DNA from 2 places in the Xylanibacillus composti genome. Region 1 is predicted to be linked to the other one. Evidence: riboswitches for the same ligand, from Rfam matches in the RefSeq annotation. Region 1 holds a riboswitch; the other holds the start of a gene.
What was found. A riboswitch is a leader RNA that binds a small molecule or an ion and turns the genes downstream of it on or off. The one in region 1 is predicted to bind cyclic di-GMP.
Positions count from the first base shown of each region.

Region 2: another riboswitch for cyclic di-GMP. It lies ahead of trpD (anthranilate phosphoribosyltransferase); the one in region 1 lies ahead of XYCOK13_RS21120 (methyl-accepting chemotaxis protein).

Region 1 is NZ_BOVK01000089.1:5,280-12,489, reverse strand. It holds gene XYCOK13_RS21120 (methyl-accepting chemotaxis protein) at 1-1,668, opposite strand, end outside; cyclic di-GMP riboswitch class I at 1,745-1,837, opposite strand; gene XYCOK13_RS21115 (hypothetical protein) at 1,981-2,121, shown strand; gene XYCOK13_RS21110 (S-layer homology domain-containing protein) at 2,578-6,939, shown strand; gene XYCOK13_RS21105 (VOC family protein) at 7,105-7,210, opposite strand, start outside.
Region 2 is NZ_BOVK01000012.1:206-7,415, reverse strand. It holds gene trpA (tryptophan synthase subunit alpha) at 1-132, opposite strand, end outside; gene trpB (tryptophan synthase subunit beta) at 129-1,325, opposite strand; gene trpC (indole-3-glycerol phosphate synthase TrpC) at 1,342-2,142, opposite strand; gene trpD (anthranilate phosphoribosyltransferase) at 2,126-3,169, opposite strand; cyclic di-GMP riboswitch class I at 3,317-3,408, opposite strand; gene XYCOK13_RS04300 (hypothetical protein) at 3,779-4,210, opposite strand; gene XYCOK13_RS04295 (hypothetical protein) at 4,929-5,603, opposite strand; gene XYCOK13_RS04290 (hypothetical protein) at 6,212-6,763, shown strand.

The DNA.
Region 1 (7,210 bases):
GGCCACTTCCTGCGTGGCGGAGCTTTGCTGCTGTGCTGTAGCGGCGCATTGCTCGATGCCTGCGGCGGCTTCTTCAGAAGCAGCTGCAATTTCGGTTGTGGCCAGACTGACCTTCTCGCTGTTGGCAGCGATTTGAACCAAATTGCTGGTGACGCTTTGAATGCGTTCAGTCATGGCGGCAACGGCTGCGTTAATGTGAGTGAAGTGGTCACGGCAGATGTGGATTTGCTGCTGGCCGCTTGCTACTCTGTCGTGTCCTTGCGCCATCGAATGCGCCATGTTCCGCGTCTCTGCCTGAATGCCCTGGATAATCTCCGCGATCTCTCCGACGGAAGCATTCACCTGCACGGAGAGCTTTCTGACCTCTGCGGCGACTACCGCGAATCCTTTGCCCGCTTCTCCGGCTCTGGCAGATTCAATCGCCGCGTTTAAGGCCAGCAAATTGGTTTGCTCCGCGATTCCCTTTATGACCTCACTCAGCTTGGAAATATCATCGATGCGCAGCTCCAAGTGATTGACCTTGTCCGTGGAATCTGCAACTAAGGCGGCCACTTCTTCAAACAGCTCGACCGAGCGTGCCATCTCCTGCTTCCCTTGATCGGAAGCCTGATGCACATTCTTCGCATGCGCTTCCAGCACCCTGCCGTCCTCGTTGGACAGCACGATCTGCTTATTCAACTGGTCAATCAAGCTGGAGATGTCCCCGGAGGTGCTTGCCTGTTCTTCCGCGCCTGCTGACAACTGCTGCATCGTAGCAGACACTTGCTCCGAGCCGGTGCGCACTTCGCTGGCCGCTTGCGTCAAGACGGCGCTTTGCTGATCGACCTGGCTTGAGATTTGCTTCAACTTTTGCATGATGTCGAGCAAGAACGCCACCATGGCATGGCTGGATCTTGCAAGCTGCCCAACCTCATCCTGACGCTGGGTATCCTTAGCATCCAGATGCAGCTGCAAGCTGCCGTCCGCAATTTCTTGCATCTGGTGAACAAGTCTGGCTACGGGCTTGGTGATGTGGCGGATAAGCAGGAACCCCAGCATAAAGACGATGAGGATGCATAAGGTGATTAACCCCCATGACAGAAGCATCTGTCTTTGATTCGCTTCGATCAGAGCTTGGACCTTGGCGACAGCGGTGTGCTCCAGATCCTGCTGCAGCACATCGATCACATGGCGAGTCTGATTAAATTCGTGCCTCAAGCGCTCCAGTTCTGACGCCGGCACATCCGTTTGATGGGTGATGAACTGTTCGACATCCTGCTGCCAATGGGTGAATTGCCGGAAGAAATCCTCATAGTGCGCGAGCACCTGGTCAGGCTGCAACCCATCGACCACGGTCAGGATGTCCCTGGCCTGATTCATCCGCTCCGTAACTTGAACGATGTTTTCATGGAAGTCTGACGTCCAGACTGCCAGTTGTTCAGAAGTAGCCGACTCATTGGCCTGAATGCTCATGAACGCTTGTTCCGCCTGGTAAAAGTCGCGGTCTGCATTCAATAAGTAATGCGTCGCATAGTAAAGCTCGTCGTACAATTCCTGTTCCAATTCCTCCGCTGTTGACTTGAGCGACTGCATGAGAAAGCCGTTGCTAACCACAAGAGCGACTGTAGCCAGCAGAAGTACTCCGAACAACTTGGTGCCGATTCTTAGATGATTGAACTTGGACAGCATGGATGCATCCCCCTTGGTCATAACCTTTTTTCAAACAAAAAATACACCCCGTCTACTGGCGTGTACTTCCTGAGCAAACGGCAGCTGGCTGGCATGGCAGCATGATGACGCTGCGGTAGCCCCTGTAGCTTTGCGTCACTACGTTTCCGTAGCTTTGCCTTGATCGAAGAATATGGAGTTTTTACGTAGAACCTGGCTGTATGGATCAATCCGAATTTTGTCATTAGTGTAAACGAAATCGAGTTATTTTACAATACAAATTTCGACAAGATTCCACACGCTGGTGTTGCGATTGGCGGAGGAGAGGGCGCCATGAAGTCCTTGTTGCTTCCAGCCCAATATGCGAATACTCGTTGCTACGTTCCTGCTCAATATGCTGGAATAGCGGCAAGAGCCGAGCTTGAAAAAAGTAACGGCGGTGAGCAGAAAGAGCAGAAAGAGCAGAAAGGTTGACCGGACCAGTCGTTTGAATCTGTAGCGGCCGCATATGTCCATTAGAGCGAAAAAAACGTTCCTTCGATTTTCTAGCGGCCGCATATGTCCATTAGAGGCCCAAAAAACCCGGTTTTGCTGGTTAGTGCATCGCTAATGGTCATTCGTGTCCGTTGCATTTCAAAAAAAGGCCAATACGCCCTCTGACGGTCATCTATGTCCGTTAAGGTTACATAAAGTCAGCGGCGGCGCTCTCATCAGCAAGGTCGATCGGCAGTGGCGGGGGCATAAGTGGTCACGAAAGATGCCAACTGACCCCCTTCGACCCGAGAACTGCGCCCGCGCATGTTTCTCGGGCGTTCGCCATTTCGCTTTAGTGATCGTTTGTTGATCGTTTGTTGATCGTAGGCATATATAATAGATTGCAACCTACTTCGACATTCTTCGACAAATCCACACAGATGGAGGATGACTAATTTGGCGGAATATGATGGAGCTAATTGGAGAATGGTACACAAGGCCGCAATGGGGAGAAGGGCACTGATCGGCATGCTGGCCAGCGTGCTTTTTTTGACCCAACTGGTAATCGCGGATACCGCGCATGCGGCTAGCGGCTGGAGCAACGTGAGTGGTGAAGAGGGCATAACTACGAGCCAGGGGAGTATGGTGCGACCTGATCTTATCGAATACAACGGGTATTTATATCTAATCTGGTCAGAGTTGTATGATGGAAATTATAGGGAAATGCACGTGATGCGTTATAACGGTACCAATTGGGAATCTGTCCAAGGAGGGGATGATGGCTGTGTCATGGTTGGCTGCGTCAATGCAGAAGCTGGGTCGCCTAATAATTCAGCGGTATTCCCATCTCTGGAAGTTTACGACGGCAAGCTCTTCGCCTCCTGGTATGAAAACTACACGATGATTAACTATCAAGCGAGGGTTAGGCAATATGACGGCGAACATTGGACGACGGTGGACGGCGGTACGCTTAATGTAAGTACGAACACAGCCAATGATCCCGATTTGATGGTGTATAATGATGAGCTCTATGCCATCTGGTATGAAGCGAACAATATTCATGTGAAGAAATATAGTGGTGATGCCGATTCGCCGCAGTGGAATCTCGTCACGCCTAACGGAGGATTGAGTTCAAATGCAGGCCTGAATCCAACGCTGATTGAGTTTCAAGGAAGCTTGCACGCGGTATGGCGGGAGATGGGGTCAGGGGTAAGCAAAGTACGAGTCAGCAGATATGAGGGCAACACTAATTGGGTATCTGTTGACGAGGGCGGACGGACGGAGAACCCGTCCTCGCATGCGTTGACTCCGCATGCGGCTGTATTCAACGATCAGTTGCATGTGATTTGGAAAGAAGCCAGCACCAATCGTATTCGCGTGCACGCCTATGATGGGGACGGCTGGAAGGATGTGAGTTCCGGCTTGAATATCAATACCGAAGTGACGGATCATCCCCGATTAATCGTCCACAATGATCGCCTGTATGCAGGGTGGATTGCAGGGGGGGTGCTGCGGGTGAAAGCCTACGATGGGACTACTTGGGCGCTGGCGGACCGGAATATGGGGCTGAATGTTGCCAGCGGCTCGACCGCAAGCTATCCCCAATTCGGCACTTATGACGGGCAATTGTACGCGGCTTGGGTCGAACGAACAGGGTCCAGCGAATTTCGTCTCAGGGTAGCGCGGATGCCGTCCGCGCCGGCTGCGCCGACGAATGTGATGGTGACGCCAAGTTTTAACAGTGTGACGGTCGCGTTCGATACACCTAATGACGGGGGAAGTCCGATCACACAGTACACAGTGACTTCCTCGCCGGAAGGCATAACGAATACAGGCACGGCCAGTCCCATCACGATTACGGGGCTGACGTATGGCGTCGATTATACGTTCACCGTCACAGCCACGAATGTGATGGGCACATCGGCGGCATCCGCGCCGTCTACTCCGATTACACCGTTAGCCTTTGCACCGGAGCCTCCAACGAATGTAGCCGCGTCACCGGGCAACGCCGAGGCAACAGTCAGCTTCGATACGCCGTTTGCCAACGGCAGCCCGATCACTTCTTACACGGTTACATCGAGTCCGGGCAACATTACGGCTACGGGCAGTTCAAGTCCGATTACGGTAGAGGGATTGACGAATGGAGTAGCGTACACGTTCACCGTTGAGGCTACGAATGCCGTAGGGACTTCGAATGCGTCTGAACCTTCAACTGCGGTGACGCCGCAGCCGGAAAGTTTTTTCCTATTCGATGCCAGCACAGGGACGATTACCGGCTACTTGACGGGAGGGCCTAAGGATGTCGTCATTCCCGAATCAATCGAAGGCGTAGCGGTTACGCGGATTGGAAATGGCGCATTCAAGGGCAAAGCGCTTACCAGTGTAGTGATTCCAGACGGGGTTGTCACTCTGGAAAGCGAAGCTTTCAGCAACAACGACTTGACGACTGTAACGCTGCCGATGAGTGTCAAGACGATTGGCGAGAACGCCTTCGCTGACAATCAGTTAACCGTCGTAACCCTTTATAACCGCGATGTGGAGCTGAATGATGGCGCGTTCAGCGACAATCAGGCGGAGTCCGCCAGCTTGACCCTGATCGGTCATTCCGGAACGGCGGCGGAACACTATGCGACGAATGAGCAGCATACTTTCCTCACGTTGATCGGATTGTCGCCGGCCGACACGCTTATATTCCCGATAGCGGTTGAAGGATACGATGCAGCCATGCCGCAGAAGGTGTCCATCACCAAACACGTGCATGGAGAGGTCGATCAACTAGATGTGGAAGTGAGCGGAGCAAGTGCCGCACATTTCGAGATTGGCGCTCTGGGAGCAGTGAAGCTCGATAACAGCCATGCACAAACGAGCTTTACCATAACGCCTAAGACTGGTTTGCCTGCCGGTACGTATACGGCTACTGTAACGGTCACGGCGGACTACGGCATTGCCGAATCGATCGAGGTGCTGTTCACCGTCGGCTCGGCAACGGAGCCGGTAGCCATTGCAGCCCAGCCGCAAAGTCAATCTGTGACAGAGGGAGCGACCGTTGTATTCGAGGTCGTCGCTTCGGGGACGCCGACTTTGCATTATCAATGGCAGAAGGACGGCGTGGACATGCCCGGTGAGAACAAGTCGAAGTTAACGTTGCAGAATGTTGCGGCAAGCGATGCGGGAAGTTATGCCGTAGTCGTTTCCAATGCTGCGGGAAGCTTGACCAGCGCATCGGCGGTGCTGACGGTCCGTCCTGTAGGGGATTTTGCTCTGACGGCTGTGGCCGGGAACCGCTCTGTGAATTTGAGCTGGGGTTCGGTTACGGATGCTGTCTACTACAGTGTGTATACGAACGATGACTGGACCACGACAGTGACAAGCCAAGTCTATGCGTATCAGGTTGATCAGTTGGATAACGGCAGAACGTATCAGTTCGTCGTACACGCGCTGGATGAAAACCAAGCAACGATTGCTGTCTCGAACCGCACAAGCGCTACGCCGCGCCGGCCGCAGAGCAGCGGGGGAAGCAGTGGCGGTACGCCGCCTCAGCCTGCAGAACCGGGCACGCCTTCGCGTGCAGAGGTCATAGTACTCGTTAATGGCAAGGAAGAGCATGCAGGCACAGCCACAACAGGTGAAAGAAATGGCCAGAGTGTAACGACGATTGTACTGGACGAGGACAAGCTTCGGCAACGCCTTGAAGACGAAGGCGCTGGCGCCGTGATCACGGTGCCGATAGAGGCCGACAGCGATGTGGCGATAGCTGAGTTGAACGGTCGAATGATTAAGAGTATGGAAGACCTGCAAGCGGTAATCGAGATTCGCACAGGGCAGGCAGCTTATACCTTGCCGGCGGCGCTCATCCTCATAGACGAGCTTTCTGAACGTCTGGGGGCGAATGTGTCGTTGCAGGATATAAAGGTGAAGATCGAGATAGGCTCGCCAACCGCCGATACCTTGCGCACAGTGGATGCAGCTGCGGACAAGGGCGGATTTACGCTGGTTGCCCCGCCGCTTCACTTCAAGGTGACCGCAGAATATAACGGGCGCGAAGTAGAATTGACTGCATTCCAAGCCTATGTGGAACGCGAATTGGCGTTGCCTGAAGGGGTAGATCCGAACCGCATTACAACAGGTGTGGTAATCGAACAGGATGGAACGGTTCGCCATGTGCCAACCCAGGTTGTGATCCGGGACAGCACCTATTATGCACGCATCAACAGCTTGACCAATAGCACGTACGCCGTCGTGTGGAATCCGGTGGGATTTAAGGATGTAGAGAACCATTGGGCCCAGAATGCGGTCAATAACATGGGATCGCGGATGGTTGTGAGCGGAGTCAGCAGCGAGCTGTTCGACCCGAATCGGAACATTACTCGCGCCGAGTTCGCGGCAATTATCGTTCGCGGCCTCGGATTGAGACTGCAAGAGGGACACAGTCCTTTCGCAGATGTCCAAGCAACAGACTGGCATAACAGCGCGATCCGTGCGGCACACGAGTACAAGTTGATCCAGGGAATCGGGGACGGCACCTTCCTCCCGAATGAGAACATTACACGCGAGCAAGCGATGGTCATTATCGCCAATGCGATGAAGCTTACAGGCTTGAGCGCACAGTCGGGGAACCAGTCTCCGGACGCAGTTCTCCACTCGTATGAAGACGCTGCGCAAGTCTCCTCCTGGGCGTACCAGGCTGTAGCTGACAACGTTCAAGCAGGGATCATAACAGGCAGAAGCGACACCGGGCTTGCGCCTCAGGCATTCATTACGAGAGCCGAGGTTGCCGCCATCGTAGAGCGGCTGCTGCAAATATCGGAATTGATTTAGTGCATGATTCAGAGAAACCTTGCGGGAGGGGCTCGCTAGAAAATTCCTTGGCGAGCGTTGGAAGCAAGGAAAAGCCCAAGAATGTTGGTTTTCCGGCATTCTTGGGCTTTATTTTGTTCATGGTTCGCAGTGAATTGCTGTTTTTTTTCGGACAGCCTCGTATGGTTATGCTTCTGCCGCGATCATCCACGATACTCCGTAACGATCAATGAGCTCGCCATAGTACATCCCGAATGGCTGCAATTCCAGCGATTCCGATATATGCCCGCCA
Region 2 (7,210 bases), on a different contig from region 1:
GCCCGACTCGCATAGGGTGCGGATCAGGCTCTCGGACGTTTCTGCAGCAGGAAAGCCTACCGGAATGTAGGGAATGAGGGCGCTTTCCCCCTGCTCCCGCAAGCGGGCAAAGGTGCGTTGAATACGATTCATGAAACGGATGCCTCCTTCTCCTTCAGTCGAGCCAGCGCCTCTATCGCTTGGCTCAAATCCTTGTCTCCCCGCCCGGACAAGTTGACGACCAGAATTTGTCCCTCGTCCATCGTTGCAGCAACCTGCAACGCATAGGCAACGGCATGGGAGGATTCCAGAGCGGGCAGGATTCCTTCCTTGTGACAAAGATACTCGAATGCATGCAGCGCTTCGTGATCTTGAATAAACGTATATTCGACGCGTCCGATATCCTTCAGATAACTGTGCTGCGGCCCCACGCCAGGGTAATCCAGGCCAGGCGCAATCGAATGGGATTTGCCGATTTGCCCATCGCTGTTTTGCAGAATATAAGTGTGTGCGCCCTGGAAGATGCCCGGCCGTCCCTTGATCAACGGTCCGGCATACTTATCTGTATCGAAGCCTTTCCCGGCTGCCTGCACGCCAATCAACCTGACTTCCTCGTCCTCCAGGAAGGGACTGAACATCCCGATTGCATTGCTTCCTCCTCCTACGCAAGCGACGATGCAGTCAGGCAGGCGCCCCTCCTGCTCGAGAATTTGCTCTCTGGTCTCCAAGCCGATCACCGACTGGAAATCATGCACGATGTTCGGGAACGGATGGGGGCCGACCGCCGAACCAAGCAAATAATGCGTGTCATTCACGTTCGTGATCCAATCGCGAATCGCTTCGCTGATCGCGTCCTTCAGCGTCTTCTGCCCGGTATGGACGAGATGCAGCTCGGCGCCGTGCAGCTTCATGCGCTGTACGTTGGGCGCTTGCCTCTCCGCATCGACCGCTCCCATATAAATCACGCAATCAAGCCCTAGCAGACTGCAAGCGGTCGCCACTGCCACCCCATGCTGGCCCGCCCCTGTTTCCGCCACGACCCGCTGCTTGCCCATTCGCTTGGCCAGCAGCGCTTGCGCCAGCGCATTGTTGATCTTGTGCGCCCCTGTATGCGTCAAATCCTCGCGCTTCAGATATATTTTCGGCCGTCCGATCTCTGCGCTTATCGCATGGAGCGGTGTGAGCGGGGTCGGGCGTCCGACGAAATCCTTCAGCAGCTTGGCCAGCTCCGCCCTGAAATCCGGATCATCCTTCACCTTCAGATACTCGCGCTCCAGCTCCTCCAAATTGCCGATCAACGTTTCAGCGACGTAAGCGCCGCCGTATTTCCCATAAAATCCTTCCATTCCAGCTGCTTCCCTCCTATACTTGGGTCCCCATATACGAATACGCAAATTCGCGCACGCGAGCCGGGACATCCTGCGCCTTCAGAATCGCTTCGCCTACCAACATCGCATCGAATCCCAACGCCTCCGCCTTCCGCGCATCGGCACCGCAGGTCAATCCGCTCTCGCTAACCGTCACAACGCCTTCCGGCAGCACACGACGGATGTCCTCCGAACGCGCCAAATCCACCTCGAAGGACTGCAGGTCACGGTTATTGATCCCGACAATCCGCGCCCCTGCCGTAACAGCACGCTCGGCTTCCTCGGCGGTAAAGCATTCCACGAGCGCCTGCATGCCCAAATCATGCGCCGTCTCGATCATCTCCGGCAGCCTGTCCGGTTCGATCGCCCGCACAATCATGAGGACCGCATCAGCGCCGACAGCTCGCGCCTCGTAAATCTGGTAAGGATCGATGATAAACTCCTTATACATGACCGGCACCTGAACCTGTGAATCATTGGCGATGCGCTCCACAACATGCGCCCCCCCGCCGAAATACTTCACGTCCGCCAATACGGAGATCGCTCTCGCTCCATACTTCGCATACATGCGTGCCAGCGACAACGCATCGAAGTCGGTCCGCAGCTCGCCTTTGGATGGGGACTTGCGCTTCACCTCAGCAATCAATGAAATACCCGGCTTCTTCAGCGCGCCGTAGAAATCGCGGGGCATTCGCGCACTCGCGATTTTTTCCTTGATTTCCTTCAAAGGGACAAGGCTTTGCTTTTCCTTCACCTCCTGCACCTTATGGGATAAAATCTCATCGAGCATAAACATCACGCTTCTCTCCTTTCGGCGTTCGACCGGAACGGTTGACCAGTTCCGCCAACTTGGACTTCGCCGCACCCGAGTCAATGGTGTCAGCTGCGATGTGCAACCCTTCTTTCAGATCAACAGCTATTCCCGAGATGACGAGAGCCGCGCCTGCATTCAGACACACGATGTCTCGCACAGGTCCTCTCTCACCACCGAACAAGGCGGCAAGCATGTCGCGATTATAGGAAGCATCACCTCCCTTAATGTCGTCGTGGGCGGCATAGCTTAGCCCCAACGACTCCGGTTCTATCAGCGAAGTTGTCAGCGCACCGGCCCGAATCTCATACACTTCGGTTGGCGCGCTCAGAGAGATTTCATCCATACCGTCCAAGCCGTGTACAACCATGGCATGCTCGGTGCCCGACTGGAGCAAGATCTCTGCGTAGAGAGGTGCAAGCTCGCGATGGGATACGCCAAGCAATTGCCGTCTGGGCCTTACCGGATTGCCCAGCGGACCCAACAAATTCAATGCAGTGCGTATCCCCAGTTCGCGCCGCAATGGAGCGAGATTGCGCAGTGCCGGGTGAAACTGCGGGGTGAATAAGAAGGCGAATCCGCATTCTGACAGCCATCGTCCAACCTCATCGGGCGTCAGTTCGATGCGCACGCCTGCGGCTTCCAGCAAATCCGCGCTTCCGCAAGAGCTGCTCGATGAACGGTTCCCGCATTTGGCAACCTTGGCCCCGGCTGCGCTGGCGACCAGTGCTGCCGCGGTCGAGGTATTGAAGGAGCCAATGCCATCCCCGCCTGTGCCACAAATATCCACTACATTCTCCGATACGTACACACGCACCATGTTCTCCCGCATCACATGGAGCATCCCGAGAATCTCCTCGCGCTTCTCTCCCTTCGCCGCCAGCGCAGCCAGGAAAGCGCCGATCTGAGCGTCTGTCCAGGTTCGATTGAGTATCTTCTCCATACAATCAACCGCTTCTTGCAAAGTCAGCGTCTGCTGATCTATTAGCTTTTGCATGATTCGTTTGAACAAGTGGCCCCTCCCTCTCCCCATTTATTCCTATCGGCTTACTCAGAATTATGAGGTTATTAATAGTATATTTAGGAAAATATGTACTACAAGTGAATAAAAAACCACTCCGAAGCATTTAGGAAACGATCGGAATGGATTTCCCCAGCTCCCGGTAACCAGTCTACACTGGCATCTGTTCAAAATGCCTTAGACCATGGCTTTGCAGTCCCTATGTTTCCATAGGTTTGCCTTGTCAACAAGAACATATGTTATCCTTTGCTATATTTGCATTATATTTCATGACCTGTCTGCCGTCTACCGTAAACCATGACTGCTTTTGTCGAATTCCATTATTCCTTTTTAAACACCCGATAGCAGGGTATGGCTTCGCCAACTTGATTTTTCTGAATATTCACTCTAGTTTGTTGTCATCCATACTACTATGACGGACGTCCGTCCGTAAATAGCTTGAAGCCAAATATGGAAAAATAAGCAGAAAGTCTCGGGACCGTCTCCCCTTCCTACCTTTATAAGCTAGTACTAGAAGGCGATTGACGGCACAAGCAGCAAACTGCCTATCCTGCATCTGCGTGCATTCAATAAGCTACGTGTTATATACGGAATGGCAAGCTATTCTGGAACATCTGCTGTTACATTTATGCTTTGACTGTCCATCGACACACCGTCGATCCCTAGAGCTTGAACATAAATACGATTGTGAAGCTTCCGATCACCGAAATCCCATCTCAAGGACCATCCATCACTAGCATCTTGGTCATAACCCATGAGTGTCCTTTCGCCCCAAGCTTCTGTCCCGGTCGGTACTAGCCAAAAAAGAACTGTATCTGTGTTTTTGGCTTCAACATGAATGGTTAAGGATGTAGCCTCTTCCGGCACTACCCACCATCCTGATTTCTCTTGTAAATCTAGAAAAACATTAGTAATCGAAGCACGGGGCATATGTTCCGCATCATGATAGGTCTCGGTTGTTTGACTAGTCGAACATGCGGACAAAATGAATAGTAAAAGAAGTGCAAAGCAAGAATAAGTTGATTTCTTCATATACCCTCCGAAAAAAATTTATCACAATAAGATTTTTTTTGACCTATCCACACCAGCTAATTACTGCGCCATTCGGTTGAAGGAGCTTGCCAATTCGATGCATGGGCTCATTCTTCACTGTCAGCATGATGGCAGGGTTTAAGGTCAGGGAGTAGACAACCGTATGCGGCGTACCAAAGTAATCTTAGAGAATAATTGAATGATCAATATTAGAATTATGATCAGCAGACAATACTCGGTCCCCTTATTCGCCTAAGGGCTCAGCTCGCTCTCCAACACGCGCGAAGTTGACTTCCACTTTTTCCTCTTGCGAGGACTTTTTGATTGACGCGGCAGGTTCACTTCATGGTATGGCCTGGGACGGCTCGCCATATTTATGACAGGTACTTTCGTCGATACACTTTTATGTACAGATTCCGCCATGCGCAAGTATCCAAGCTAAATGGGGAAATTAGCTCCTATCGCTATAGGACTTTCAACGGCTAGAAGATGTGTGCCCCTGTGCACGCAGCGTATAAAAGGGCCGGGAATCCTTATGCAATGGATTTCCCGGCTCCTATTGGGTGTTATAAAAGCTGCTACGATGTTTTAAATACATTAATTGTGCAGGTAAGGATGCTGTGGAGTGATGCATTGACGTTCTGGTAGTCTGGGGAACACAGGGAGTCAGAGAGTGCAGATCAGATTCATGCCAGAACCGTAATTACATTCAAGAGAATTACTGCCAATGAGTACCAGAATAACTTACACCATTTCTTTTGTATTCGTAATCAGCACCAAGTTCCTGGCTTGAAGCCCAAACATTCGCTGTTCCACTCTCATCAAATTCCGTAACAGATATGGTTTCGACTAAAGGGCCACTATAATCGTAAGTTGCCGTAAAAAGTGAGCCGCCATAGACAATACCAATCACATTAACTCTTAATCTATTTTTCACCTTCGCATCTGTAATCCCCGATACACCTGGCATAGGACCAATTACAGAACCACTTTCAGCGGTAACACTAAAAGATAAGGGTGAAACACACATTGTTCCAGAACCAATAGTAGTTATCATAACTTCATTTCTGTGTATAGAATTGAAATCGGCAGAGAAATTATTACAACTAGCCATTGCCGAGAATGCAGAAGATCCCCCCTCATCCTGAACTCTAGTGTAAGTTCTGCCTTGTTGCTCCATGTATCGTATCAACTCTTCGACCTCAATGCCATCTCCATAATATTGGGTTTTTATAGTCAACACATCTTCGCCATTCTCAATAACCTGGACAGTTTCATTAACTACATCGAACTTAAAGTCATCGTTCACATTTGCTGCGGATACCATACTTATTTGATGAAGAAAGAGTGCTAAGACCAACACGACACTTAAAAAACTTTTTCTAGCGACCATATTAGTTCCCTCCGTAAATCAATGGATTCAGTATGCGCATACAATTTATTTATAACATACCAAAAATAGCATTTCAAGCCAAAGAGTGAAAATTTTGAAATATAGATTACATTACTTATTTTCCTTTTGTTTATCTTCTAGTTAGGATATCACTACGAGAATTGACATACTGTCGTATTCTGTCATAAACATATTTTTTTTCTATTATTGATTCAATCTTCTTTTTAGATTTATAATAGGATTTATAAATTGAAATCCATTTAAGAATGTGGTTGGTGATTCTAAATTATCAGTATTGGATTAAATTTGTTTAGTTTGGGGAAGAATTTAAAGTGCTTGTTATTCGAGTACTGTATATGTAATATGTTCAGTGACATAATGAAAAGGGTCAAGCAAAATTGAATACGTTGCGTATAATATAAAGAGAATAGTTACTAAGACCTTCGAAGTTATCGAAAATAAACTTACACGACAGAGTTTGATTGTATTATTTTGAGTGTGTTAGGAATATTCATGTATTAAGGAATAAGTTTCATTCAACTATGGTCATTTAAGCCTTGTTTTATGGTTCTGTATAATCAATACTTCATTATCGTTGGGAGGTTAAAATGAGATATAAATCAACTAGAATCCTACCCTTTTTAATTATACTATCCTTATTGGCTGCACTTTACTTTTATGAAATAAGGCACTATTCTAGGAGTGTTACAGACGCCTTAAATAACAAGGCGGGATCACAATTAAAGGAGTTTATTGGGGGGGATATAAAAGCAAATGAGGCGTATTTATTTTACTTAGACCTTGACAATCAAGTTGTGGGTACTTTCCTCAAAAAAAATATGTTCGGTTGGAAGGTCCGTGGAGCACAAACGGGAACTGGTTTGGAAGTGAATAAAAGGTACACTTTGACCAAAGCTAGTGTTGGAAGTAGATATGCCCAAAAAAAATTCTATTTTGGATTGACTTCAATTGATAACCTTGGAAAACTAGTGATTAACGAAAAATACCGCGCAACCCTTATAGATCTGGATCAGCAGTTACAATATCCCGATGAAACCAGAAACAAGTTTTTGTGGTATGTATATTTTACTGAAAAATCTAATGATAACGATTATAAAGTGCAAGTTTATGATAAACAAAACAATCAAATCTACCCCTGATATTACCAGACTTCATGACCACGCTACTGCAAGCATTTTCACTTCATTCAAAAACATATCCTGTGCCCAATCGACTGGTTAATATAGTATACCTATATTTTGATAGTCACAGTCTAAAAGCTTAAGTGATTCTAAACGATATCCTACGGGATATGGAACTTTAACCTAGTTATTTATCGGCATCGTTTAAGTGCCGCAAATGACTCAAGATGTGGAAATAGAAAACTTTAATACCTTCATAATCTATGATAGCATTCCTGTAAATCGTTGAATTAAGCCTTCGCAATAAAACGAGCGCCCCGGTACGATGGGAATACGCAACAGGTCATAGCCCTTAAAATCCCATCATCCTTTTGAGGCGCTCTACTGCGGAGTTTAAATCGTAGGGGAAACAAAATCAACTCATTGGGAAAATTTCCCTCTTCTATTTCCATCAAATCTTCCGGA